Regions from separate parts of the Mesorhizobium sp. 131-2-1 genome, predicted to be linked through region 1. Evidence: predicted binding sites of a transcription regulator. Region 1 holds the regulator's gene; each other region holds the start of a gene.
The links. The regulator LexA, encoded in region 1, represses DNA repair genes until DNA is damaged. The targets are predictions, from matches to a motif close to TGTTCNNNNTGTGTTCNG.
Positions count from the first base shown of each region.

Region 2: the regulator LexA is predicted to act here: its motif matches at 4,337-4,354, upstream of JG743_RS34095 (ImuA family protein).
Region 3: the regulator LexA is predicted to act here: its motif matches at 1,754-1,771, upstream of JG743_RS18530 (single-stranded DNA-binding protein).

Region 1 covers NZ_AP023247.1:3,528,106-3,535,780, forward strand. Annotated here, with positions in the region: gene JG743_RS17030 (ComEC/Rec2 family competence protein) at 1-1,023, shown strand, start outside; gene lexA (transcriptional repressor LexA) at 1,017-1,751, opposite strand; gene JG743_RS17040 (molybdopterin molybdotransferase MoeA) at 1,868-3,073, opposite strand; gene moaC (cyclic pyranopterin monophosphate synthase MoaC) at 3,073-3,570, opposite strand; gene trpC (indole-3-glycerol phosphate synthase TrpC) at 3,637-4,485, opposite strand; gene trpD (anthranilate phosphoribosyltransferase) at 4,491-5,501, opposite strand; gene JG743_RS17060 (SurA N-terminal domain-containing protein) at 5,498-7,390, opposite strand; gene tpiA (triose-phosphate isomerase) at 7,535-7,675, shown strand, end outside.
Region 2 covers NZ_AP023247.1:893,062-900,736, forward strand. Annotated here, with positions in the region: gene JG743_RS04285 (error-prone DNA polymerase) at 1-1,854, opposite strand, end outside; gene JG743_RS04290 (DUF6504 family protein) at 1,851-3,308, opposite strand; gene JG743_RS34095 (ImuA family protein) at 3,268-4,314, opposite strand; gene JG743_RS04295 (LysE family translocator) at 4,715-5,347, opposite strand; gene JG743_RS04300 (metallopeptidase family protein) at 5,484-5,915, shown strand; gene JG743_RS04305 (DUF1737 domain-containing protein) at 6,152-6,358, opposite strand; gene JG743_RS04310 (HpcH/HpaI aldolase/citrate lyase family protein) at 6,402-7,277, opposite strand; gene JG743_RS04315 (DUF4153 domain-containing protein) at 7,628-7,675, shown strand, end outside.
Region 3 covers NZ_AP023247.1:3,820,165-3,827,839, reverse strand. Annotated here, with positions in the region: gene JG743_RS18550 (ATP-dependent Clp protease proteolytic subunit) at 1-432, opposite strand, end outside; gene JG743_RS18545 (SRPBCC family protein) at 450-926, opposite strand; gene JG743_RS18540 (ArsR/SmtB family transcription factor) at 923-1,237, opposite strand; gene JG743_RS18535 (cupin domain-containing protein) at 1,281-1,670, opposite strand; gene JG743_RS18530 (single-stranded DNA-binding protein) at 1,867-2,391, shown strand; gene JG743_RS18525 (DUF2306 domain-containing protein) at 2,417-2,815, shown strand; gene JG743_RS18520 (OsmC family protein) at 2,871-3,296, shown strand; gene JG743_RS18515 (MarC family protein) at 3,310-3,939, opposite strand; gene JG743_RS18510 (VOC family protein) at 4,064-4,441, opposite strand; gene JG743_RS18505 (hypothetical protein) at 4,474-5,004, opposite strand; gene JG743_RS18500 (helix-turn-helix transcriptional regulator) at 5,091-5,921, shown strand; gene JG743_RS18495 (ParB-like protein) at 5,948-6,568, opposite strand; gene JG743_RS18490 (SulP family inorganic anion transporter) at 6,565-7,675, opposite strand, start outside.

The DNA.
Region 1 (7,675 bases):
CTTCGCTTCGCGTCGCGAAAGTTGGTGCTGGGGATGGGCGGCCTTGCCATGACCTCGATCATTGCCGGCGGCGCCACGGCACATTTCGCCATCTGGCACTTCCAGCGCGTTTCGCCGCTCAGCCTTGTCGCCAACCTGGCCGTGATGCCGATCGTCTCGCTGGTCGTAATGCCTTTCGCCGTGCTTAGCGCGCTGGCGATGCCTTTCGGCGCCGACGGTCCGTTCCTTTATGTCATGGGCAAGGGACTGACGGCGATGATCGCCGTCTCGGCGTGGATTTCCGAACGCTCGCCGATCGATGCGGTCGGGCTGATCTCCATCCAATCCGTGGTTTTTGTGACGATTGCGCTGGTTATCGCAACCATGGCCACCACCTGGCTGCGACTGGCGGCCGTTCCCTTCGCTCTGGCCAGCCTGCTGACGGTCTCGAACGTCCGCACGCCGGACGTGCTCATCTCGGAGGACGCGCATCTGGTGGCAATGCCGATCGGCGGCGGCGAGCTCGCCATCAACAGGGCGCGGCCGAACGAATTCACCACTGACAATTGGAAACGTGCGCTGGTGGCCGAGACCATCGTCGAGCCGGAGACCTTCGAGACAGGGGACGCGCGCTTCGACATCGATCCGCTCGAGCTGCCGTCGGGCTCGCCGTTCTATTGCAAGGGCGGGCTATGCCTTGCCCGGCATCCGTCCGGCGCGATCGTGGCGCTCGCCGATGACCGCAAGACGGCGCGGCCGGCCTGCGCCTTCGCTGACCTCATCGTCATCGACGACGCCACCGCCTACAGCCCCTGCTGGAACTCGCTGGCCCTCGTCGTCACCAAGCGCCAGCTCGCTCGTTCGGGGAGTGCCGCCGTCTTCTTCGATCGACAATCAGCAACCGCACAGGCAACAATCCGCTACGCCGTCGAAAAGCCGTACCGGCCCTGGCACGAACAGCGCAGCTACTCACGCGAGGCGCGCGGCCTGCCGCCTTACGAGAGGCCCGAGCAGCCGGGCACCAAGCCGCAGCCCGCTCAGTAGCGCCGGATCAGCCCGACCAGCTTGCCTTGCACCTTGACCCTGTCGGGCCCGAAAATGCGGGTCTCATAGGCCGGGTTGGCGGCTTCGAGCGCGATCGATGCGCCCTTGCGGCGGAAGCGCTTCAGCGTTGCTTCCTCCTCGTCTACCAGCGCCACAACGATTTCACCGGGGCTCGCGGTGTCGGCGTTGCGGATGATGACCGTGTCGCCGTCGAAGATGCCGGCCTCGATCATCGAATCGCCCTTGACCTCCAGCGCATAGTGCTCGCCGCCCGAGATCATGTCCGGCGGCACCGAGATCGAATGCGTCTGGTGCTGTATGGCGTCGATCGGCACACCGGCGGCGATGCGGCCCATCACCGGGATCGACACCGCCGACACCGCGTCGTCATCGTTGCTTGGGGTGCGCGATGGCGACGCCGGTTTGATCTGCCGGCCGAGATTGCCCTGTCCGAGACTTCCCTGGATGACGCTCGGTGAAAATTTCTTCGCCGCATTGAGGCCGGGCGCGATCGAATCGGGCAGGCGCAGCACTTCCAGCGCACGCGCCCGGTTCGGCAGCCGGCGAATAAAGCCACGCTCCTCCAGCGCCGTGATCAGCCGGTGGATGCCCGATTTGGAGGCGAGATCGAGCGCTTCCTTCATCTCGTCGAATGAGGGCGGAATGCCGCTTTCCTTCAGACGTTCATGGATGAACATCAGGAGTTCATGTTGTTTGCGCGTCAGCATGGCGGCCCCCACGGGTTCTGAAACCAGAATCGGAAAAACAAACCCAGAACAAACACTATCTGTTCCAGTTGTGTTCCGCAACCGTTTAAAGTTTAATGAATGCGTTGACGTTTTGTTCAGCGTAGCATCAGCACGCGGCAAGCGTCGCCTGCGGCAGCGGCTGGGGCAAAGGGTTCCCGCACGACAAGGCCGTTGGCGTCGGCGAGCATGCGCAGCATCGAGGAGTCCTGGATGCCGAAGGGGGTGGCAACCAGTGAGCCGGCTTCTTCGCGGACCACGGCGCGCACGTAATCCTGCCTGAGATCATTGGCCTGCATCGCCGCGCCCAGCAGCGCCTCGCGCATGTCCTGCCGGAAGTCGCGGCCGCCGAGCCGCGCCAGCAGCGGCTTCAGGAACAATTGCGAGCAGACCAGGCTGGCGACAGGATTGCCCGGCAGGCCGATGCAGCGCGTGCGGCCCAGCCGGCCGAACATCAGCGGCTTTCCCGGGCGCATGGCGATCTTCCAGAAATCGAGCGTCATGCCTTCGCCGGTCAGCACGTCGTGGATCAGATCGTGGTCGCCGACCGAGGCGCCGCCCAGCGTGACAATGACGTCGGCCTCCTGCTCGACCGCCTGCCTGACCAGCGCGGCGATCGCTTCCTTGCGGTCGGCGGCGATGCCGAGATCGAGCGCGCGGGCGCCGACCGATTGCGCGGCGGCGGCGACGCCATAGGCGTTGGATGAAATGATCTGGTCGGGACCGAGCTCGCTGCCGGGCGGCAGCAGTTCGTCGCCGGTGGCGATGATGGCGACCAGCGGCCGCTTCACCACGCTCAAACGCGGATGATTGGCGGATGCCGCCAACGACAGTGCCGCGGGATCAAGCAGGCGGCCCCTTTCGAGCAGCACATCGCCTTGCGCGAAATCGAGTCCGACGCGGCGGATGTTGCGGCCTTGCGCCGTCGGCTCGGTCACCTCGACCGTGCCGCCGCCGAGGTCCCTGACATTCTCCTGGATGACGATGGTGTCGGCGCCCTCGGGTACCGGCGCGCCGGTGAAGATGCGCACGGCTTGCGACGCGCCGACGCTGCCGTCGAAGCCGCGGCCGGCCGGCGCCATGCCGATCACCGAAAGCCGCGCCGGCACCGATGCGACATCGGCGGCGCGCGCTGCATAGCCGTCCATGGCGGAGGCGTTGAAGGGCGGTTGCGTGCGCAATGCCACCACGGGCTCGGCCAGAACCCGACCGGTGGCGTCGATCAGCGCCACGCTTTCGCTGGCCTGCGGTGCAGCTCCGTCCAGCAGGCGCTCGAGCGCCTCGGCGACCGGGACCAGCGCCATCAGGCGCTTTCCGCGCGTCCGGCCGACTTGTAGTCGCCGGACTTGCCGCCGGTCTTCTCGACCAGCCTGATGCCGGAGATCACCATAGCGCGGTCGGCGGCCTTGGCCATGTCGTAGATGGTGAGGCAGGCGACCGAGGCCGCCGTCAGCGCTTCCATCTCGACGCCGGTCTTGCCGGTGACGCGAGCAAGCGCGGTGACCCTCAGGCCGGGCAAGGACGTGTCCGGTTCGATCTCAACGGAAACCTTGGTGAGAAGCAGCGGGTGGCAGAGCGGGATCAATTCATGCGCGCGTTTCGCCGCCATGATGCCGGCAATGCGCGCCGTGCCCAGCACGTCGCCCTTCTTGGCGTCGCCGGCAAGGATCATCTCCAGCGTTTCGGCGCGCATCGAGACAAAACCCTCGGCGATTGCGGTGCGCACCGTCTCGGCCTTGTCGCCGACATCGACCATGTTGGCTTCGCCCGAAGCGCCGAGATGGGTGAGGGCGGCCGCCATGCTCAGATCGCCATAGAGCGATGTGCGTCCCTTCGGACGCACAAACTACGCTCTATCACTTCAAATCTATGCATCGTGCTCTCCGAAAATCGATTCCGATTTTCGGGCCGATGCATCCGGCGCCTTGCCCGTGAGCAGAAGCTGCGTCGCGGCGGCCACGTCGGCCTGCCGCATCATGCTCTCGCCGACCAGGAAGGTGCCGATCTTGCTCTTCTCCAGCCGGCGGCAGTCCTGATGCGTGAAGATGCCGCTTTCGCTGACCAGCAGCCGGCCTGCCGGCACCATCGCCGCCAGCCGCTCCGAGACATCGAGGCTGGTCTCGAACGTCCTGAGGTCGCGGTTGTTGATGCCGATCAGCCGCGACGAGAGCCGGAGCGCCCGCTCCATTTCGGCCTCGTCATGCACCTCGACCAGCGCCTCCATGCCGAGGTCGAAGGCCGTTGCTTCGAGCTCCTTGGCCATCGCGTCGTCGACGCTCGCCATGATGATCAGGATGGCGTCGGCGCCCCAGGCGCGGGCCTCGAACACCTGATAGGGGTCGAACAGGAAATCCTTGCGCAGCGCGGGCAAGGCGACTGCGGCTCGTGCCGCGGTGAGGAATTCCGGCGCGCCCTGGAAGGATGGCGCGTCGGTCAGCACCGACAGGCAGGCGGCGCCGCCTTTCGCGTAGGCCCTGGCCAGCGCCGGCGGATCGAAATCGGCGCGGATCAGCCCCTTGGACGGGCTCGCCTTCTTGATCTCGGCGATGAGCCCGAAGCCGCCGGCCGCGCGCCTGGCCTCGAGCGCGGCAAGAAAGCCGCGCGGCGCCTCGGCGTGACCTGCGCGCGCCTTGATCTCGGCCAGCGGCACGCGCTGCTTTGCCGCCGCGATCTCTTCGCGCTTGTAAGCTTCGATCTTGCGCAGGATATCGGACAAGGGCTCTACCCGTTCGAGATTTCGACCAGCCGGCTGAGCACCTGGAGCGCCCGGCCGCTGTCGATCGCTTGCGCCGCACTCGCCATGCCGTCGGCCAGCGTCGTCGCCTTGCCGGCCACCACGAGGCCCGCGCCGGCATTCATTAGCACGGTGTCGCGGTAGGCGCCGGCAGCACCTGCCAGCATGTCACGCAAGGCGGTGGCATTGTAGGCCGCGTCGCCGCCGCGCAGCTCGTCCTTCGTATGCCGCTCTAGGCCAACCGCCTCGGGGGTCAGCGTGAATGTGCGGATCTCGTCGCCGGCGAGTTCTGCCACCTGCGTTTCGCCGGTGGTGGTGATCTCGTCATAGCCGTCGCCGTGAACGACCCAGGCGTGCTCTGTGCCCAGCGCCTTCAGGGCCTCGGCCACCGGCATGATCCATTCCGGCAGAAACACGCCGACCATCTGCCTGCTGACGCCGGCCGGGTTGGACAGCGGTCCGAGCAGGTTGAAGATGGTCCGCGTCCCAAGCTCGCCCCGGATCGGGCCGACATGCTTCATCGCCGGATGATGCGCCGGCGCGAACATGAAGCCGACGCCGGCCTCATGGATGCAGCGGCCGATCGTTTCCGGCCCGATGTCGATCTTGACGCCGAGCGCTGTGAGCACGTCGGCGGCGCCCGTCAGCGAGGACAGGCCGCGATTGCCGTGCTTGGCCACCGGCACGCCGCTCGCCGCAATGACGAAGGCAGATCCGGTCGAAATGTTGACGCTGTGCGAATTGTCGCCGCCGGTGCCGACGATATCGATGGCGCCGTGCGGAGCCTCGACGCGCAGCATCTTGGCGCGCATGGTGGCGACAGCGCCGGAAATCTCGCTCACCGCCTCGCCGCGCACGCGCAGCGCCATCAGGAAGCCGCCGATCTGGCCGGGCGTCGCGTCGCCGGACATGATGATGTCGAACGCCTCGCGCGCCTCTTCGAACGAGAGAGGGGTGCCTGCCGCCACCTTGGCGATATGGGCCTTCAGCGCGCTCATCGGGCCTGTGCCTGGGCAACGGCGGCCTGGTCGATGCGGACGTCGTACTGCGTCTGCAACTGCGCCACCAACTGGTCGAGCAGGTCGTCCGACATGCCGGCGGTGAAGGATTTCTGCGCGTCGTCAGGCACGGAGCTGGCATCGGCGCCGGCCGGCTCGAACACCTCGGCCACCTTGTACAGGATCTGTCCGTCGCCGGTGGGCGAGGGGATCAGCCCGGTGCCGCCTTCGCCGACGCCGAACATCTGGGCAGCGCCTTCCTTGCCGAAATCGGCGTCATCGGCTTCGCGCTTGAGGCCGCGCTTGGTCTGCTTCTCGAGCTTGAGCTCGCCGGCGATCACGTCGAGCGTAGCCCCTGCCTTGAGCCGTTTTTCGAGTTCGTCCGCCTTGGCGGCCAACCGCTTTTCGGTTTCGGCCGCCGTCCAGTCCGCCGCCACCTTCTGACGGACCTCGTCCAGCGTGCGGTCGCGGGCGGGCGTGATCGATTGAACCTCGTAGAACACGAAGCCGCTGTCGGTGGTGGTCAGGCCTTCATTCTCGGTATTGGGCTCGGCCGCGAACACCGCCTTGATGAGATCCGCAGATTCCGGCAGGTCCTTGACGATGGTGTCGTCCGGCCGCTGGCCGGTGCGGTCGATCGCGTCGATGGTGACGACCTTGAGCTTCAGCTTGGCGGCGGCGTCGGCAAGCGAACTACCGGAAGCGCGCGTGTCTTCGTAGCTGTCATGCACGTCGAGCAGGATGCGGCTTGCCTCGCCGAGCGCCAGGTCTTTGCGGATCTGGTCGGACACTTCGGCCAGCGGCTTCACCACCTCCGGCTTGATCTCGGTGACGCGCAGCAGCACCGGGCCGAAGGCGCCCTGGACGACGGGGCTGACCTCGTTGGCGGCGAGCTTGAAGGCCGCGTCGGCGACCGCCTTGTCGGCGACCTTGTCCTTGGCGAGCGTGCCCAGCAGCGTGTCGGCCTGGGTCTTGCCCTCAGCGGTGACGAGTTTGTCGAAGGTCGCGCCCGCCTTCAGCGAATCGAACGCGGCCTTGGCCGCATCCGGCGTCGTGAACACCAGCTGCTCGATGGTGCGCATCTCGGGCGTTGTGTAGCGCGCCTTGTTCTTGTTGTAGTCGTCGCTGATCTGCTGATCGGTTACCGCGGTTGGGTCCATGATGTCCTGCGGTTCGAGCCTGACATAGGAGAACTTGCGGTATTCGGGCGCCGCATAGGCCTTCTTGTTGGCGTCGAAATAGGTCTGGAGCACGCTGTCGGACGGCGCCTCGATCGGCTCGACCAGCGTCTTCGGCAAGGTCAGATAGTCGATGGTGCGGTCCTCGCCGCGGTAGAGCGCGACCGCCTTGAGGAAGGTCTGCGGCGTCTTGAGGCCGTCAGAAACCGCCTCGACGATCTGCTGGCGCACCGCAACCTGGGCGCGGTTCTTGAGGTAGTCTTCTGGTCGCATGCCGACCTGGCGCAGCAGATATTCGAACGTCCTGCGATCGAACTGGCCGCTCGGGCCCTTGAAGGCCGGGTCCTCGCGCGTGAGTTCGGCAAGCCGGTCCTTGGACAGGCCGAGCCCGAGCTTGCGGGCCTGCTCGTCGAGCACCGCGCCCGAAACGAGCTGCGCCAGGACCTGGTTGTCGATGCCGAGCGCCTGCGCCTGCTCGCGCGTGATGCGCTGGCCGAACTGCTGCGACATGACGCTGACCTGGCGGTCGTAGGCGAGGCGGTATTCGTTGATCGAAACCGTCGTGCCGCCGGCCGTGATCACGGAATGATGGCCGCCCAAAGTTCCCGACAGACGCCCCGAAATACCCCAGACGGCAAAGCTGATCACCAGCAGGGACAGCAACGCCTTCGCGACCCAGGTGCCCGCCGCGCTTCTCAAGATACCAAGCATGCCTACTTCCGATTTTTGCGCATTTTGCGTGCGCCTGAGTCTGAAACAAGCGCAATAGCGCCCTTCCGGTCCACTGTCGATTGCTTTGTGGCCTGATTTTGATAGTGAGTGCGCAAGCCAAATCTCGCCCGGAGAAGCAAAGCCATGACGCCTGGAATCCGCCCACTCGTTGCCGGCAACTGGAAAATGAACGGCACCAGCGCCTCGCTCAACGAACTGAGGATGATCGGCAACGGCTTCATGAGTGGGCTCGACGCCGAGACCGAGGCGCTTGTCTGCGTGCCG
Region 2 (7,675 bases), 2.6 Mb from region 1:
CGCCACCTCGATGACAAGGTCGTAGAAATCCTTCGGTTTGAGCCTTGGCAGCATCGACATCTGGGCACGCGATTCGATCTGGAAGACGCCAAGCGTATCGGCGCGGCCGATCATGTCGTAGACACGGCGATCCTCCTCCGGGAGGGTGGCCAGCACATAGGGTTGGCTATAGGCGTCCCGCGCGTCCGGATAATGCTGCGTGAGCAGCGTGAAGGCCCGCTTCAGGCAGGTCAGCATGCCGAGCGCCAGCACGTCGACCTTGAGGATCTTGACCGCGTCGAGGTCGTCCTTGTCCCATTCGACCATCTTGCGCTCGTCCATCGCCGTCTTGACGATGGGCACGACCTCGTCGAGCCGGTCCCTGGTGATGACGAAGCCGCCGACATGCTGCGAGAGGTGGCGGGGAAAGCCCATGATCTCGTTGGCATGCTCGATCACCTGCCTGGCCAGCGGATCGGTGCGGTCGATGCCGCCGGCGGCTGCCTCCTTCTCGCCGAGCTCGGAGGTCGACCAGCCCCAGATCGAGCTGGACAGCGCGGTGCGGACATCCTCGGAGAGGCCCATGGCCTTGGCTACTTCGCGCAAAGCCGAGCGGCCGCGATAGCTGATGACGGCGGCGGCGAGCGCGGTGCGCTTGGCGCTGTATTTTTGGTAGATATAGGCGATGACTTCGTCACGCCTTTCATGCTCGAAGTCGACATCGATGTCGGGCGGCTCGTTGCGCTCCTCGGAGATGAAGCGCTCGAACAGCGTGTCGATCCGGTCGGGGCCGACTTCGGTGATGCCGATGCAGAAGCAGACGATGGAATTGGCAGCGGAGCCGCGGCCCTGGCAAAGGATATGCTGGCTGCGGGCGAACTGGACGATGTCGTAAACGGTGAGGAAGTAGCGCGCATAGTTCAGGCGCTCGATCAGAGCGAGCTCTTCCTCGATGCGCTGCAAGACGGAAGCGGGGACGCCGGCCGGATAGCGCGTGGCGGCCCCCTCCCTGGCCAACCGCTCAAGCTCGGCCTGTGGCCCGAGGCCGGATATGGTCGGCTCGTCCGGATAGTTGTACTGCAGGTCGCTCAGCGAAAAACTCAGCTCGCCGGCGAAGCGCAGCGTCTCCGCCAGCGCCTGCGGGTGACGGCGGAAAAGCCTGGCCATTTCCTGCGGCGGCTTCAGATGACGCTCGGCATTGGCCGCCAGCTCCAGCCCCACCGCGGCGACGGGCGTGTTGAGGCGGATCGCGGTGAGCACATCCTGCAGCGAGCGGCGCCCGGCGCTGTGGTAGAGGACATCGTTGGTCGCCATCAGCGGCATGCCCAGCCGATCTGCCATCGCCGCCGCCTGCTCGATGCGGAAACGGTCGTTGCCGCGATAGTCCGGCGAGACGGCAAGCCGAAGGGCGCCGCCGAAGCGATCCTTCAGCCGGCTAAGCATCGCAAGGCCGGCCTCGACGTTTGCGGACAGCTCGGGCAGGACCGCCAGCGACATCAAATCCCCCCATTCGAGCAGGTCGCCCAGCCTCAACAGCGTCGCGCCCTTCTCGTTCTCGTCGCGCAGATTGGCCTGCGTCAGCATGCGGCACAGATGCCCCCAGCCGGCGCGGTCGCGCGGATAGGCAAGGATGTCGGGCGTGCCGTCGCCGAACACCAGGCGGCAGCCGGGATGATAGGCAAGCGTCTCCACCCTGGCCTGCTGCCAGGCGCGCACGACGCCGGCCACCGTGTTGCGGTCGGCAAGTCCGATCGAGGAGAAGCCGAGGAATTTCGCCGTCACCACCAGCTCCTCCGGCTTGGAGGCGCCGCGCAGGAAGGAGAAATTCGACTGGATGCCGAATTCGGCATAGGCGGTGGCGGCGAGCGCGTTCATGCGAAGACCCCGTGCATGAACCAGCGCGGCGGCGTCTCGGACGCGCCGTAAAGACCCTGGCGGTAGAGCCAGTAACGGCGGCCGTCGCTGTCCTCGATGCGGAAATAGTCGCGGGTCGGCGCTTCCCCATCGCCGGGCAGTTGACGCCACCATTCCGGGGCGATGCGTTCCGGCCCCTCGGCGCGGGTGACGCGGTAGAGCGCGCGCCGCCAGCGGAAATTCATCGGCGGTCCCTCGGGCATCTCGGTGGCGGGCACCTCGATCGGCTCGGGCGAGGAAAACAGGCGGATCGGCCGCTCCGGCGGATAGATGGTCGCCGGCGGAACGGTGCGCTCAAGCCGTTGCCGCGGCGCGCGCCTTTGCGGCGCCTCGGAGAAAGGGACGATGGCGACGGCGCGCTCCGGCAAATGGCTCTCGACGGTGACTGGCCGCAGCACCGCGGCCTCGCCGAGGCGGGCGCGGACGCGGTCGGCGAACAGCGCGATATCGGCGTCGTCGTCGTTGGCCTCGCCGGTGAGGTCGGTCTGCTGCATATCGAAGGCCGCGGCCGACAGCACCGAGAGGCGCACGAGGTCGAAACCGTAGCCGGCGTCGATGTCCTGTTCGAGTGCGGCAAGCCGCTCATGGAAGAGTCTGCGGATCAGCGACGGCTCGCGCAGCGGGCGCGAGGTGCCGACGGCGATGCGGCTGACGGCGCCGTCGACGCGAAAGAGCAGCAGCGCCAGCGCCCTCGCGCCCTCGCCGCGCCGTTCGAGATCGCTCTTCAGCGCCGTGGCCAGCCGGCTCACCAGCCGCTCGATGTCGTCGGTCAGCACGACCGGCTCGGCAAGGTGGCGCTCGACCGAGAGCGGCGCCACCGGCAGGCGCGGCGACACCGCCTCGTCGAGGCGGCCGAGCGCCTGGTCGAGGCGCAGCAGCAGAGAGGCGCCGAAGCGGCGGGCAAGCGGCGCGCGGGGCGCCGCCATCACCGCGCCCGTCGTGCGCAGGCCGACGCTTTCCAGGCTGGCGCGGGTCTCAGGCTCGATGCGCAGTGCTGAGAGCGGCAAGGGCACCAGAAGCGCCTCCTCCTCGCCGACCGCGACGATGCGGTCGCCATGAAAATGCGCCGCCGCCCAGGCGGCGCCGGGCGTCGAGGCGAGCCCGGCGCGGACATCGAAACCCTGCTGGAAGAAACGGGTGAGGATCTCGTCCTGCATGGCGCGTTCGCCGCCGAACAGATGCGTGCAGCCGGTGACGTCGAGGAACAGGCCGTCGGCGCCGTCGATCGCCACCAGCGGCGTGTAGCGGTCGCACCAGTCGGCGAGGCCTTCGAGCAGGCGGCGGTCGGCCTCGGGATCGGCCTCGACGATGTCGATCATCGGGTGCATGGCGCGCGCGTCGGCGATGCCCATGCCGCGCTTCAGATGCAGCGCCTCAGCCCGCTCGTCGAGGGCGGCGATGCGCTGGGCGTTCATGTCGCGATGGCTGATCACCAGCGGTGGGTGAGGTGAGCGCCGGCGATCCGACGGCCGGGAACGCCAGGACCGTCCCAGGCGCTGGCGCAGGATGCGGTCGGCGGCGAGATGCGGAAACCACAGCGACAGGATCCTTTGCCCGTTCTTCCTGGGCGCTTCTTTCCTCGAATGCGTGTTCATCGGGGTTCCACTCCAGTGTGAATTGTCCGGGCAGCGCCGTGCGGCTCTTGCCGATGCCGACGGTGAAGGCGGGGCGGCCGATCGAGCCGGCCAGCGGCCCGGCGATGGTTGCGCGGCCTGCCGAGGGTGCGGCCGACACGATCAGGCGCACGGGCGCCGCGGTCGGTTCGGCCTCGCCGGCCTGACGCAGCAGGAGGACCGGGCGGCCGGCGTCCTGGGCGCGGGCGTGCAGCCGCCGCGTCGCGGTGAGGTCGAGGATCCGCGGGCTGCCGCGGATCTCGAGGATGACGGCGGCGAGCGCCGTCATGCGGGCGGCTTCCTCGGCGATCCACAGCGCGTCGAGCAGCCTTGGCGCCTCGGAAAACAGCAATTGTTCCGGCGCGATGCCGAACAGGCCCTGCAGCCCGCCGGCATAGGGAAAGCCGGCCTCGCGGAAAATCTCCGACGTGCCGATCCACAGCACGGGCGATCCCGGCTGCCGCGCGAGGATCAGGCTGGCAAGCGACAGGGCAAAGCCGGCGACGGCTCCGGCGTCGCGGGTCTCGGCGCCGTGGATCTCGCTCAGCGCCGCCTTCGGCAGGCCGCCGCCGAGCGCTGCGTCGAGCGGCTCGATGCCGGTGCGCAGGAAGGCATCCGGCGTCGCAACGGCAAGGCCGCGCCGAACCACCGTGATATCGGCGATGTCGGGAGCGCCAGGCGACGCGCCTGCCGGCGCGGGCGACGCGCCGGCCGGCGCCGCCAGGCGCTCGGGCAGCGTTCCCTCGATCTTCGCGATCTGGCGGCGCAGGGCAAAAACAGTCTCCCGCGCCACGGCGGTCATCGCCATGACGGTCAACTTTCAGCAGCATTGTTCCTGTTATGTTCTTATAGATTCCAGAGGGTGCCCCAAGAGTCAAGCAGAGTCAGAAGGAATTTATTCCTTCGTTAAGTGGCAGCGGGGCCTACATTCGGCTTGGTCGCAGCCATCCGTGATTTCGTCATCCCTGGGCGAAGCAGCCGCGCAGCGGCGTCGCGGAGAACCCTGGGATCCATTCCGTTACCTCGGACGTGGAGCGTGACGGTGCAGAAATTCTGCACCGTGGCAACGCCTCAATGTCGCGGCATGGATCCTCGGGTCTGCGCCGCGTCGCTTCGCTCCTTGCTCCGCCCGTGGATGACGAAGGCGTCTCGGCCAATCGCCAAGGCATACAGCTCGTCACGACCCATCAAACATCTGCCCCGCGGAACTAGCGCTGGCCACCGAAGGCCAGCCGGGCCGCAAGCCCTGCAAATACGGTTCCCAGCAACAGTTGGGGCGCCCGCTGAAACCGCGTGCGCCTCGACAGTGCCGCACCGATCCGGCTGGCGGTCAGGATGACCAGGCCATTGACGACCAGCCCGATCAGGTTGAGCACGGTCGCCAGCACCAGTATCTGCCCCGCCACCGAACCGGCTTGCGGCTGCACGAACTGTGGGAAAAGCGCCAGCACGAACAGCGCCATTTTCGGGTTGAGGAGATTGGTCAACAGCCCCTGCCGGACGATGCGCCCTTGCGAGTAGCGCGCGAGGCCGGCGACCGGCGCAAGCGCTGCTCCGTCGGAACGGAACGCTTTCCAGGCGAGATATGCCAGGTAGGCGGCGCCGGCATAACGCACGATGTCGTAGGCGATGGGAGCGGCAAGGAACAGTTGCGACAGGCCGAAGGCAGCGGCGAGCGCGTGGCAATAGGTGCCGGCGGCGATGCCGACATAGGTCGCCAGGCCCGCGGCGCTCCCCTGGCTGGCGCTGCGGGATGCGATCAAAAGCATGTCCGGCCCCGGCGTCGCGGTCAAAGCGAGGCAGGCAATCGCGAAAAGTCCAAGGGTGGAAAGGTCCGGCATGGGGAGCTCCTGATACATGGCCGGAACTGACCCGCACTCGATTCCCCGGCAGCAGCAAAGGATATGAAACAGCAATTGCCGCATCATTTGCCTCGACCGGCGCGAAAGCCTATATGCCGAGGTCAAAGGACAAAGAATGGCCCGCATCTACCAGACCCGCACCTGGCACGACCAGCTTTCGCCGTCGATGGAGGAGATGGAGTTCCTGGCGCTGGAGACTTACGCCCATCTGCCGGAGGATTTCCGCAAGCTGACCGGCGAGATCGTCATCCTGATCGCCGACTTCCCGACCGACGAGATCATGGACGACCTGTCGCTGGAGACGCCGTTCGACCTGCTCGGCCTCTTCGAGGGGCGCGGCATCGCCGAACGCTGGAACCCGCAGACCGGCGAGGGGCCGAACCGCATCACGCTCTACCGCCGCGCCATCCTCGACTATTGGGCCGAGAACGAGGACACGCTGGGCGACATCGTCACCCATGTGCTGATCCACGAGATCGGTCACCATTTCGGCCTGTCGGACGACGACATGGAGCGGATCGAGGAGGCGGCGGAGCAGACGGCGTGAGCGCGTAGCGCCATTCCGGCCGAGTTCCTTCGCCCCCCCCTCTGCCCTGCCGGGCATCTCCCCCTCAAGGGGGGGAGATCGGACGGCACACCGGCTTTCGCAAATCTCCAACGTTGCAAGGAATGAGCGAGGCGCTGAAACAGCCAATCTCCCCCCTTGAGGGGGAGATGGCCGGTAGGCCAGAGGGGGGTGCTGTCCCACCAGCATTGAAGGATTAGCGCAGCAGCGACCAGCGCCTACCAGTCGCTGAGCTTGGTGTCGGGCGTGTATTCCTGGCCTTCGACATCCTTGACCACCGCCTGGCCGCAGCGCATCGATTTGGTCTTCTTGTCATAGGCATAGGTCGGCGAGCCGAACAGGTGCCAGCCCTTGTTCAGCGCCGCCGTCACCTTGTGGCAGAAGGTGGAATCGTCGGGAGCGGACAGAAAGCGGTAGAGTTTCATTTCCTAAAGTCCCCATGAATTGCTGCGGCCGCGCCAAGGCCCATCATGCGCCGATGGCGGCGGCCTTCGCCAGAAGTTTCTCGGCCTGGGCCAGGTGTAGCCGCTCGACCATTTTGCCGTCGAGCGCGATCACGCCCTTGCCGGCATTTTCGGGAAGCGCAAAGGCCGCCTTCACCGCGCGCGCCTGGGCGAGAGCCTCCGGCGCCGGCGCGAAGGCCTGGTTCGCCGCCTCGATCTGCGCCGGATGGATCAGCGACTTGCCGTCGAAGCCCATGGCGGCTGCTTCCGCGCATTCCCGGGCAAAGCCGTCAGCATCGCGAAAATCATTGGCGACGCCGTCCAGCACATCGAGGCCGCCGGCGCGCGCGGCCAGCACCAATTGCATCAGCCAGGGCATCAGATAGCGCCGGTCGGGCGTCGCCAGTATGCCGGTCTCCTTGACCAGGTCATTCGTTCCGGCAACGAAACAAGCCAGTCGCGAGGCTGGATCTCGACCCAGCTCGGCAAGGGCGCCGATGTTGAGCAGGGCTTTCGGCGTTTCCACCATCGTCCATAGCCTCACCGTGTCGGGCGCGAAATTGTCGTCGAGCAGGTCGCCGGCCTCCAGCACCTCGCGCGGCGTGACCACCTTGGACAGAAGGATACCGTCGGCTTCGCCTTTCGCTGCCGCCAGCAAGTCGTCGACGCCCCATTGGCTGGCCAGCGCATTGACGCGCACGATCATTTCGCAGCGCCGGTTCGGGCGTTCGGCCAGAATGCCTGCCAGTTTTTCGCGCGCCGCGACCTTGTCGGCGGGCGGCACGCCATCTTCCAGGTCGATGATCACGGCATCGCAGGCAAGCGTGGCGATCTTGGCCAGCGCCCTGTCGTTGGAGGCCGGGATGTAGAGCACCGAGCGGCGCGGGCGGTAGGTTTGCATTCCCGATCTATGCCGTTTGCGGGCGATGGAGGCAAGCACACAGAGCAATAGCGCGCCGAAGACGAGCCAATCTTCGGAAGCCGGCGCCGCCGTCTGGAAAAGCCTGCACGAAAAGTGCACGCAGTTGCAGAAAAGCTCCTCCGATCTGCCCCGTTCGGTCCTCGCGAACCGCCGAAACAGGACGGCATGCAAGCACACGAGAAGCCCCGTTGGTCCCTGCCCTACCGGCTGCGCAGCGATGGCTGGTGGCTGGCCGATCCGCCGAGGGTGCGGCCGACGGCGACGCTTTTGCCATTCGTGCCGAGATCGCCACCGCGCTATGCGCCGGTAAAAGCCAGGAAAACCCGCTCATGATAGGTATTCTCGGGCCGGCGCCGGGCTATTGCCAGCGCTTCGGC
Region 3 (7,675 bases), 290 kb from region 1:
GGCGTGACGCTGGATATCGGAAGCCTGGCCCTGGAAGCCGCCCAGCGGCTGGTGCAGGACGATGCTGGAGTTGGGCAGCGCGATGCGCCGGCCAGGCGTACCGGCCATCAGCAGGAAGGAGGCCATCGAGGCGGCAAAGCCCATGCAGACGGTCGACACCGGGCAGGAGATGTATTGCATCGTGTCGTAGATGGCGAAACCGCTGGTCACCACGCCGCCCGGCGAGTTGATGTAGAGCGAGATCTCCTTGTCGGGATGGTCGGATTCGAGCGACAGAAGCTGCGCGCAGACCAATGCCGAGACACCGTCATTGATCTCTCCGTTGATGAAGATGATGCGCTCGCGCAGCAGCCGCGAGAAGATGTCGAAGGCGCGTTCGCCGCGGCTCGATTGCTCGATCACCATCGGCACCAGATTGGCAAGCCCGCTCATTTCGGTCTCTCCCTTGCTCAGGCCGCGCGCCGCAACAGCGGTGCATTCGCCGCGATCGCCCGTTTCGCGCTACCCGCGCCAAAGGCGAGCCGACAACCGGCGCCGGCCATGGCGACGGCCGGCATGCGCGCAAAGCTGTCATGGACGATGCGCAGATGGGTGCCGCCGGAAACCGTGCGGGCGAGCGTGAACGTGACGATGCTGTCCAACGGATTGTCGAGCCGTTCGTCCCGGCCGCCGTCACGCCGCTCGCGCCAGGAATAGCGCAGCAGCCTGCCGGGCTCGGCTTCGAGGATTTCGCACTCGATCGGCGCCTCCGACCGGTCAAAGGCGAAACGGCTGCCCACTTCGGGCGTGATGTCGTTCGGCATCATCATCCACGCCGCCAGCAATTCCGGTTCGGTCAGCGCGCGCCAGACCTTCTCCGGCGGATCGGCAAGCTCGCATTCGAAGTTGAGCGACGCTTCGGCAGGAGGACGTTCGATTGCCGTCATTGGTCCATTCCCTTCAGAACTGTCTTCAGTCTCTCGAGGCGTTCCGGCCAGAACGCGCGGTAGCGCTCGATCCAGCCGAGCAGCGGCTCGAGCCCTTCAGGCGCGGCGCGATAGTAGGCATTGCGGCCGGCGCGCCGCTCGACCACCAGGCCTGCGCCGCGCAGCACCGCCAGATGCTGCGAGACCGCCGGCTGCGACACCGTCATGCCGGTGCGCAGCTCCGACACGGTCATCTCGCCGGCGACGAGCCGCTCATAGACGGCGCGGCGTGTCGGGTCGGCCAGCGCGCGGAAAATCTCTGCCTCGATCATGGCAGAAGCATAAGTCGATACTTATTGATTTGGCAAGCGCTGTTTACGAACCTGCCGCAAGCCAGCGCCGCACCAGCCCGGCCGGTCCGTCGAAGGTCGCCTCGAAGATCGGCGAGGCCAGCACCGCATGGATGTGAAGCGGTTCGTCGCCGATGTTACGGAAGCCATGCTTCCTGTGCGCTGGAATGAGGAGAGACTGTCCCCGGGTGAGCACGCTGTGCTCGTCGTCGATCCACATCTCGGCCTTGCCGGCGAGGACCGTGAGCACCTCCTCGACCGAATGCCAATGCGTCGGAGCGCCGACCGCCGGCTCGACCCACTGTTCGAATATGCAAAGCTGCGCCGCGCCGTTGCTGGCCGAGACGTGCATGCGTGTCTCGACGCCCGCTCGCCATTGCTCGCGCAGCTGGTCTTCATGTGCAATCGGCCTCACCTTGTTGCCCCCGATGTCGTGGAAATTCCGGGGCGAAACACTACATGCTGCTGACAACCATTGACAGCGCATCGCCCGCATTCTAGAACGAACAGGGAACAAAAACCTTGTGGGAAAAGCCAGTCACGGCGGGCGGCGGCTGCCCGCAAGCTGTAAGGTGCGGCGTCAAAAATTTGGATGAGCGCGGAGAAGTACGATGGCGGGTAGCGTCAACAAGGTCATTCTGGTCGGCAATCTCGGGGCGGACCCGGAAATCCGCCGCCTGAACTCGGGCGAGCCGGTCGTCAACATTCGCATCGCCACCTCGGAAAGCTGGCGCGACAAGAATTCCGGCGAGCGCAAGGAAAAGACCGAGTGGCACAATGTGGTCATCTTCAACGACCAGATCGCCAAGGTGGCCGAGCAGTACCTGAAGAAGGGCATGAAGGTCTATATCGAAGGCCAGTTGCAGACGCGCAAATGGCAGGACCAGACCGGCAATGACCGCTACACGACCGAGGTCGTGCTGCAAAAATTCCGCGGCGAGTTGCAGATGCTCGACGCGCGCGGCGAGGGCGGCGGCCAGGTCGGCAGCTACGCCGGCGGCGGCAACAGCCGTGGCTCCGATTTTGGCCAGTCCGGCCCGAACGAAAGCTTCAGCCGCGGCGGTGGTGGCGGCGGCGCCCGGAGTGGCGGTGGTGGCGGTGCGTCGCGCGAGCTGGACGACGAAATTCCGTTCTGAGAGCTTGAGGAGCCAGGGGTAGGCAATGTCGCTTGGCCCGCTGTTTGCAGCGCCCGCGCCCATCCCCTGGCATGCCTTTGCCGCTTTCACGGCACTGGTCACAGGCGCCACGCAACTGGCTCTGCCCAAAGGCACGACACGCCACCGGGTGGTCGGCTATATCTGGGTGGCGCTGATGCTGGTCATCGCCGTCTCGAGTTTCTGGATCCAGCAGATCCGGCTTTTCGGCCGCTTCAGCCCGATCCACCTCCTGTCGATCCTGGTGCTGGTCACCGTGCCGCTGGCGGTCTGGCACGCGCGCAACCACCGCGTCGTCAATCATCGCAAGGTTATGATCGCGCTCTATGTCTTCGCGCTGATCGGCGCGGGCATCTTCACGCTGCTGCCGGGTCGGATCATGCATACGGTGGTGTTCGGGCAGTAGGCGGACAATTCGGGCGACACGGACGGTCGCCGCACTGTCGTGGAAGGGCGTATCGATGAAAGCACGCGTCAAATGGGTCGAGGAGCGCACCTTCGTCGGCGAATCCGGCAGCGGTCATAAGGTCGTGCTGGGCACGGCGCACGGACCTGAAGGGCCGACGCCGGGGCCGAGCCCGATGGAGATGGTGCTGATCGGCACCGGCGGCTGCTCGGCCTATGACGTCGTCCATATCCTCGAGAAAGGCCGCGAGGCGATCGAGGACTGCGTCGTCGAGCTCGATGCCGACCGGGCCGAGAAGGAGCCCAGGGTCTTCACCCGCATCCACATGCATTTCATCGTCAAGGGCCGCGCGCTCTCGCGCGACAAGGTCAGGCGCGCGATCGACCTGTCGATCGAAAAGTATTGCTCCGCCACCGCGATGATGGCCAAGACCGCCACCGTTACCCACGATTTCGAGGTCGTCGATACGGCGGGAAAATAGCGCCCGCTAATGCCTAGGCGGCCATCAGCGCCTTGATCCCGTCCGCGACAAACTGCACCGCCAGCGCCGCCAGGATGACGCCGAGCAGCCGGGTCAGGATCGAGCGGCCGGTCTGGCCGAGGATGCGGTCGATGCGCTCGGCCAGCACGAAAACCAGATAGGTGATGGCGAGGCAAAGGAAGATGATGCCGACCAGGGCCGCCTGCGCGCCAAATCCCTGGAACGAGCCCGACAGCAGCACCGTCGCCGAGATCGCGCCGGGACCGGCAATCAGCGGGATCGCCAACGGGAAGGCGGCGATGTTGTGGATCATGTCCTTGGTGATGGCGACATCGCCGATCTTCTCCTTGCGGTCCTGCCTGCGCTCGAACACCATTTCGAAGGCGATGAAGAAGAGCAGGAACCCGCCGGCAACGCGGAAGGCCGGCAGCGTGATGCCGAACACCGACAGGATCGAGGCGCCGGCGATCGCGAACAGCGCCATCACCAGGAAGCCGATCACCGAGGCGCGCACCGAAACCTGCTGGCGCTCCTCGCGGTTCATGCCGCGCGTCACGGCGAGGAAGAGCGGCGCCAGCCCCGGCGGGTCGATGGTCACCAGTATGGTGACGAAGGCGTTGAACAGGCTGTCGAAGCTCGGCATCTCTGGTCCCCTCCGCCGGGCGATGCCCGACCTCGCTTTTCTCCAACCCTGGCATTGGTAGAGCAAAGCAGGAGCGGAGGAAACTGGCAGAGGATGTTTCGCAAGATGACCTCCGGCGACGCGCCTAGCCGGCCGCGCCGCAATAGGCCTCGATGCGATAGCCGTCCGGGTCGATGACGAAAGCGGCGTAGTAGTTTTCGCCATAGCCGGCGCGCAGGCCAGGCGCGCCATTGTCGCGGCCGCCCTCACGCAAGGCGCCGGCATGAAAGGCATCGACGCTCTTTCGCGTCGGCGCGGCGAAGCAGAAATGCAGGCCGGATTCCGTGTCCGCCGGCACCGGCCGCGTGGCTTCGTTCACCCAGAGCGCCACGGCATCGGCGCCATAGCCGAGCGAGCCGGGCGACTGGCTGAGGCAGCTATAGCCGAGCGGTTGCAGGGCGGCATCGTAGAAGCGCTTGGAGGCATTGGCATCGCGAACGCCGAGCGAGACGTGGTCAAGCATCGTTTTCTCCGTTTTTGCAATTGGTTGGCCGATCAGCGTTGAGTCGTGCGGCGGGCCAGGAATTCGACCTCGAGCCGCCAGGTGGCGCCGCAGTCATGCGAGCGCTCGCCGAGCCAGCGAAAGGAGTCTGCGGTGATCCGCGAAAAACTCCAGCGCACCGAGGAGCCGGTGCCGTCGATGCCTTGCTGGACGATCGCATCGCCCTCGGCGCGACCGAGTTGGCGGCTGAAATACTGGTTGCGCGGGTCGCTCCAGAAGATGTGCCAGGCGTCGACGCCGGGATCGTAGACACGCAAGGTCGTGCCGTAGAAGGTCCATGGACCGAGGGAGGGCGAAGGGCCAACATCCCGCGCGGGCAGGATCCAGACGTCCTGGATCGCCTTGCCTTCCAGAACCCAGCCGAAATGCACCTCGCCCCGCCCGGTAAGAACCGTGCCGTCCTCGAGGTGACGCGCGGCATCGAATGTCCAGGCGCCGACAAAGCGGCCATAGAGCTCCAGCTTTTCGGCAAGGCCGAGGTTTGGGCCGCCACTGTGCAGGGCTTCAGTGAAGGAATCGATCATGACTGCTGCCTCGTTTGTCAGGAGAGCACGACCAATAGAGGCAGGACTGGGTTCAGCGCTTGGGGAAAATTGCTATCTTTCCCGTCATGACGACGCGCGCGAAAAATGTCGCCTCGGGCCAGGGCTGGCAGGTGTCGGACGTGGTATGCACCGCCGGTGTTGGCGACAGCCCGTTCGAGGAAGAGCATCGCAGCTTCTGCGTTGCCGCGGTCACCCAGGGCACCTTCCGCTACCGGACGCGTGAGGGCACGGCGATGCTGGCGCCCGGCGCGATCCTGCTCGGCAATCCGGGCACCTGCTATGAATGCGGGCATGAGCATGGCGCCGGCGACCGCTGCCTCTCCTTCCATTTTTCGCCAGCATATATGGAGCGCATTGTCGCCGATGTGCCCGGCGCGAAACGGCTTGGCTTCGACGGCCCCCGCCTGCCACCCTTGCCGGCGCTTGCGCCGGTGCTGGCGGAAGCGGAGGCCGCGCGGGAAACCGGCGACGCCGACGCATTCGAGGAACTCGGCCTGCGCATGGCCGGCGCGGCGGTCAGGGCGAACGCGGACGCCGGCCATCCCGGCCGCGCGCCAAGCCGCCGCGACCAGAAGCGCGTCGCCGAAGCGGTGCGGCTGATCGAGCTTGATGCCGACCGACCGCTCTCGCTCGCCGATCTCGCCGGTGAAGCCGCGACCAGCCCCTATCATTTCCTTCGCACCTTTCGGCGTGTCGCCGGCATGACGCCCTACCAGTTCCTGCTCAAAACCAGGCTGCACAGGGCGGCGGTGCGGCTGAGGACCTGCGAAGTGGCGATCTCGACGATCGCCTTCGACGCCGGCTTCAACGACCTCTCGACCTTCAACCGCCGCTTCCGGCGCGAGATGGGAGAAACGCCCGGCGTCTATCGCGCACGCCGGGTGGCGGCGCGCTGACGGCATATTTCGCTGCCCAACAGACGTCAGTCAGTGGTTGGTCCGCACCAGCCGGGCAGATAGTCCGCTTCCTTGCGCCTGGCCAGGGAGAGCGCAGCCTTCATCGCCTTGCCGAAGTTCTTCGCCACCGAGGCCCGGTCGATGCGCCGGCGCAGGAAATCCGCCCACAGGAATTCGCTGAACGGCGTGGTGTCCTTGGCGAAGCCGCCCTGGCGGCGCAGCTCGCCGGCGAGGCTCCGGTAAGGGTCGTCGACCAGATCGGCCATGTTTTTCGGAATGGCATCATAGGTCTGGCGCTTGCCGTTCGCGTCGAATGGATGCATCCAGCCGCGATTGTCGAGCACGGTGAGGAAAGCCTCCTTGTCGAGGTCCGAGAGGTCGCTGGTCACCGTCACCAGTACGTCCTCGACGCCTTCCTCGAGCAGCGCCCGGGCAAGGTGATGATGATCGACGACATAGTTGCGCCTCTTCGGGCCGAGCACCACCGGCACCATGTGGCGGCCGAGGAAAGTGCCGGTCTCGCTGGCGTTCTGCTGACGGATCATCTGTCGTTTTATGCCGACCTCGCGCATTCCGACGGTCATCTGTGTTGGCCGCAGCTCCTTCACCGCGACCGGGGTCAACAAGGGTTCGCGCGGGCTTCTCATGTGATCTTGTCCTGTTGCTGCTGCGGGGCCAGCGCCTTGATCGCGGCGTCGACGCTGTGGAAGATCCGCTGCGGGCCGACCATCTCAGCGATGCCGAAACGCGCCAGCGCGGCCTGCGCCCGCAAAGACTCCATCCGAGCTATTGCGAACACCGCCCCTTTGTCGCGGCAATGGCGGATGATGTCGATCAGCGCCTGGGCCGCGGTGTAGTCGATCTCGACGATGTTGCTGGCTTCGAGCACGACCAGTTTCACGCTTTCGCCCTTGGCGTCGATCAGGTCGATCAGGCCCCGCTTGAAGAGGTCGGCGTTGACGAAGGAGAGCGGCGCCTGGAATGCCGCCACCAGCACCGTAGAGATCTGTTCGCCTGTGCCGGAATTCGTGGGCGGCCACCAGACGGACGTGCCGGGCACCTGCGCCAATTCGATCGGGTGCGTGCGCGTTGCGCTCCAGATGCCGTGCAGCAGCGAGAGGCCGACGCCGATCGAGACGCCGGTCTCGATCGGCAGCGCGACCATCGCTACCATTGTGACGAGGATCAGCCCGAATTCGACCGGGGCCTGCCGGTAGACATCTGCAAACACCCGCCAGCGGAAGATGCGCTGCCCCACAAACAGCAGCACGCCTGCAAGCGCTGCCTGCGGAACATTGGCGAGCAGGCCGCCGCCGATGGCGCCGAGCACCAGCACGATCGCCGCGGCGATCAGGCCCGTCAGTTGCGAGCGCCCCCCGGTCTGGGCAACGATCGCCGTGCGCGGCGGGCTGGAATTGACGGCGAAGGCGCCGAACAGGCCGGAAACGAGGCTGCCGGCGCCGACGCCGACGAAATCGCGATTGATATCAGGTGCTTCGCCGTCCCGTGGCGCAAAGGAGCGACTGGTTGCCGCCGTCTGCACCATCACGACGATGGCGATCAGCAGTGCGAGCGGGACAAGTGCCTGCGCGTCCTTGAAATCGACAAGCGGCAAGCCAGGCATCGGCAGCCCGTTCGGCAGGGCGCCAAGCACCTCGACGCCACGATCCCTGAGCTGGAAGACGATGACGGCAAGCGTCGCCAGCATCATGCCGATCAACGCGCCGGGAATTCGGGCGCTGATGCGCTCGGCG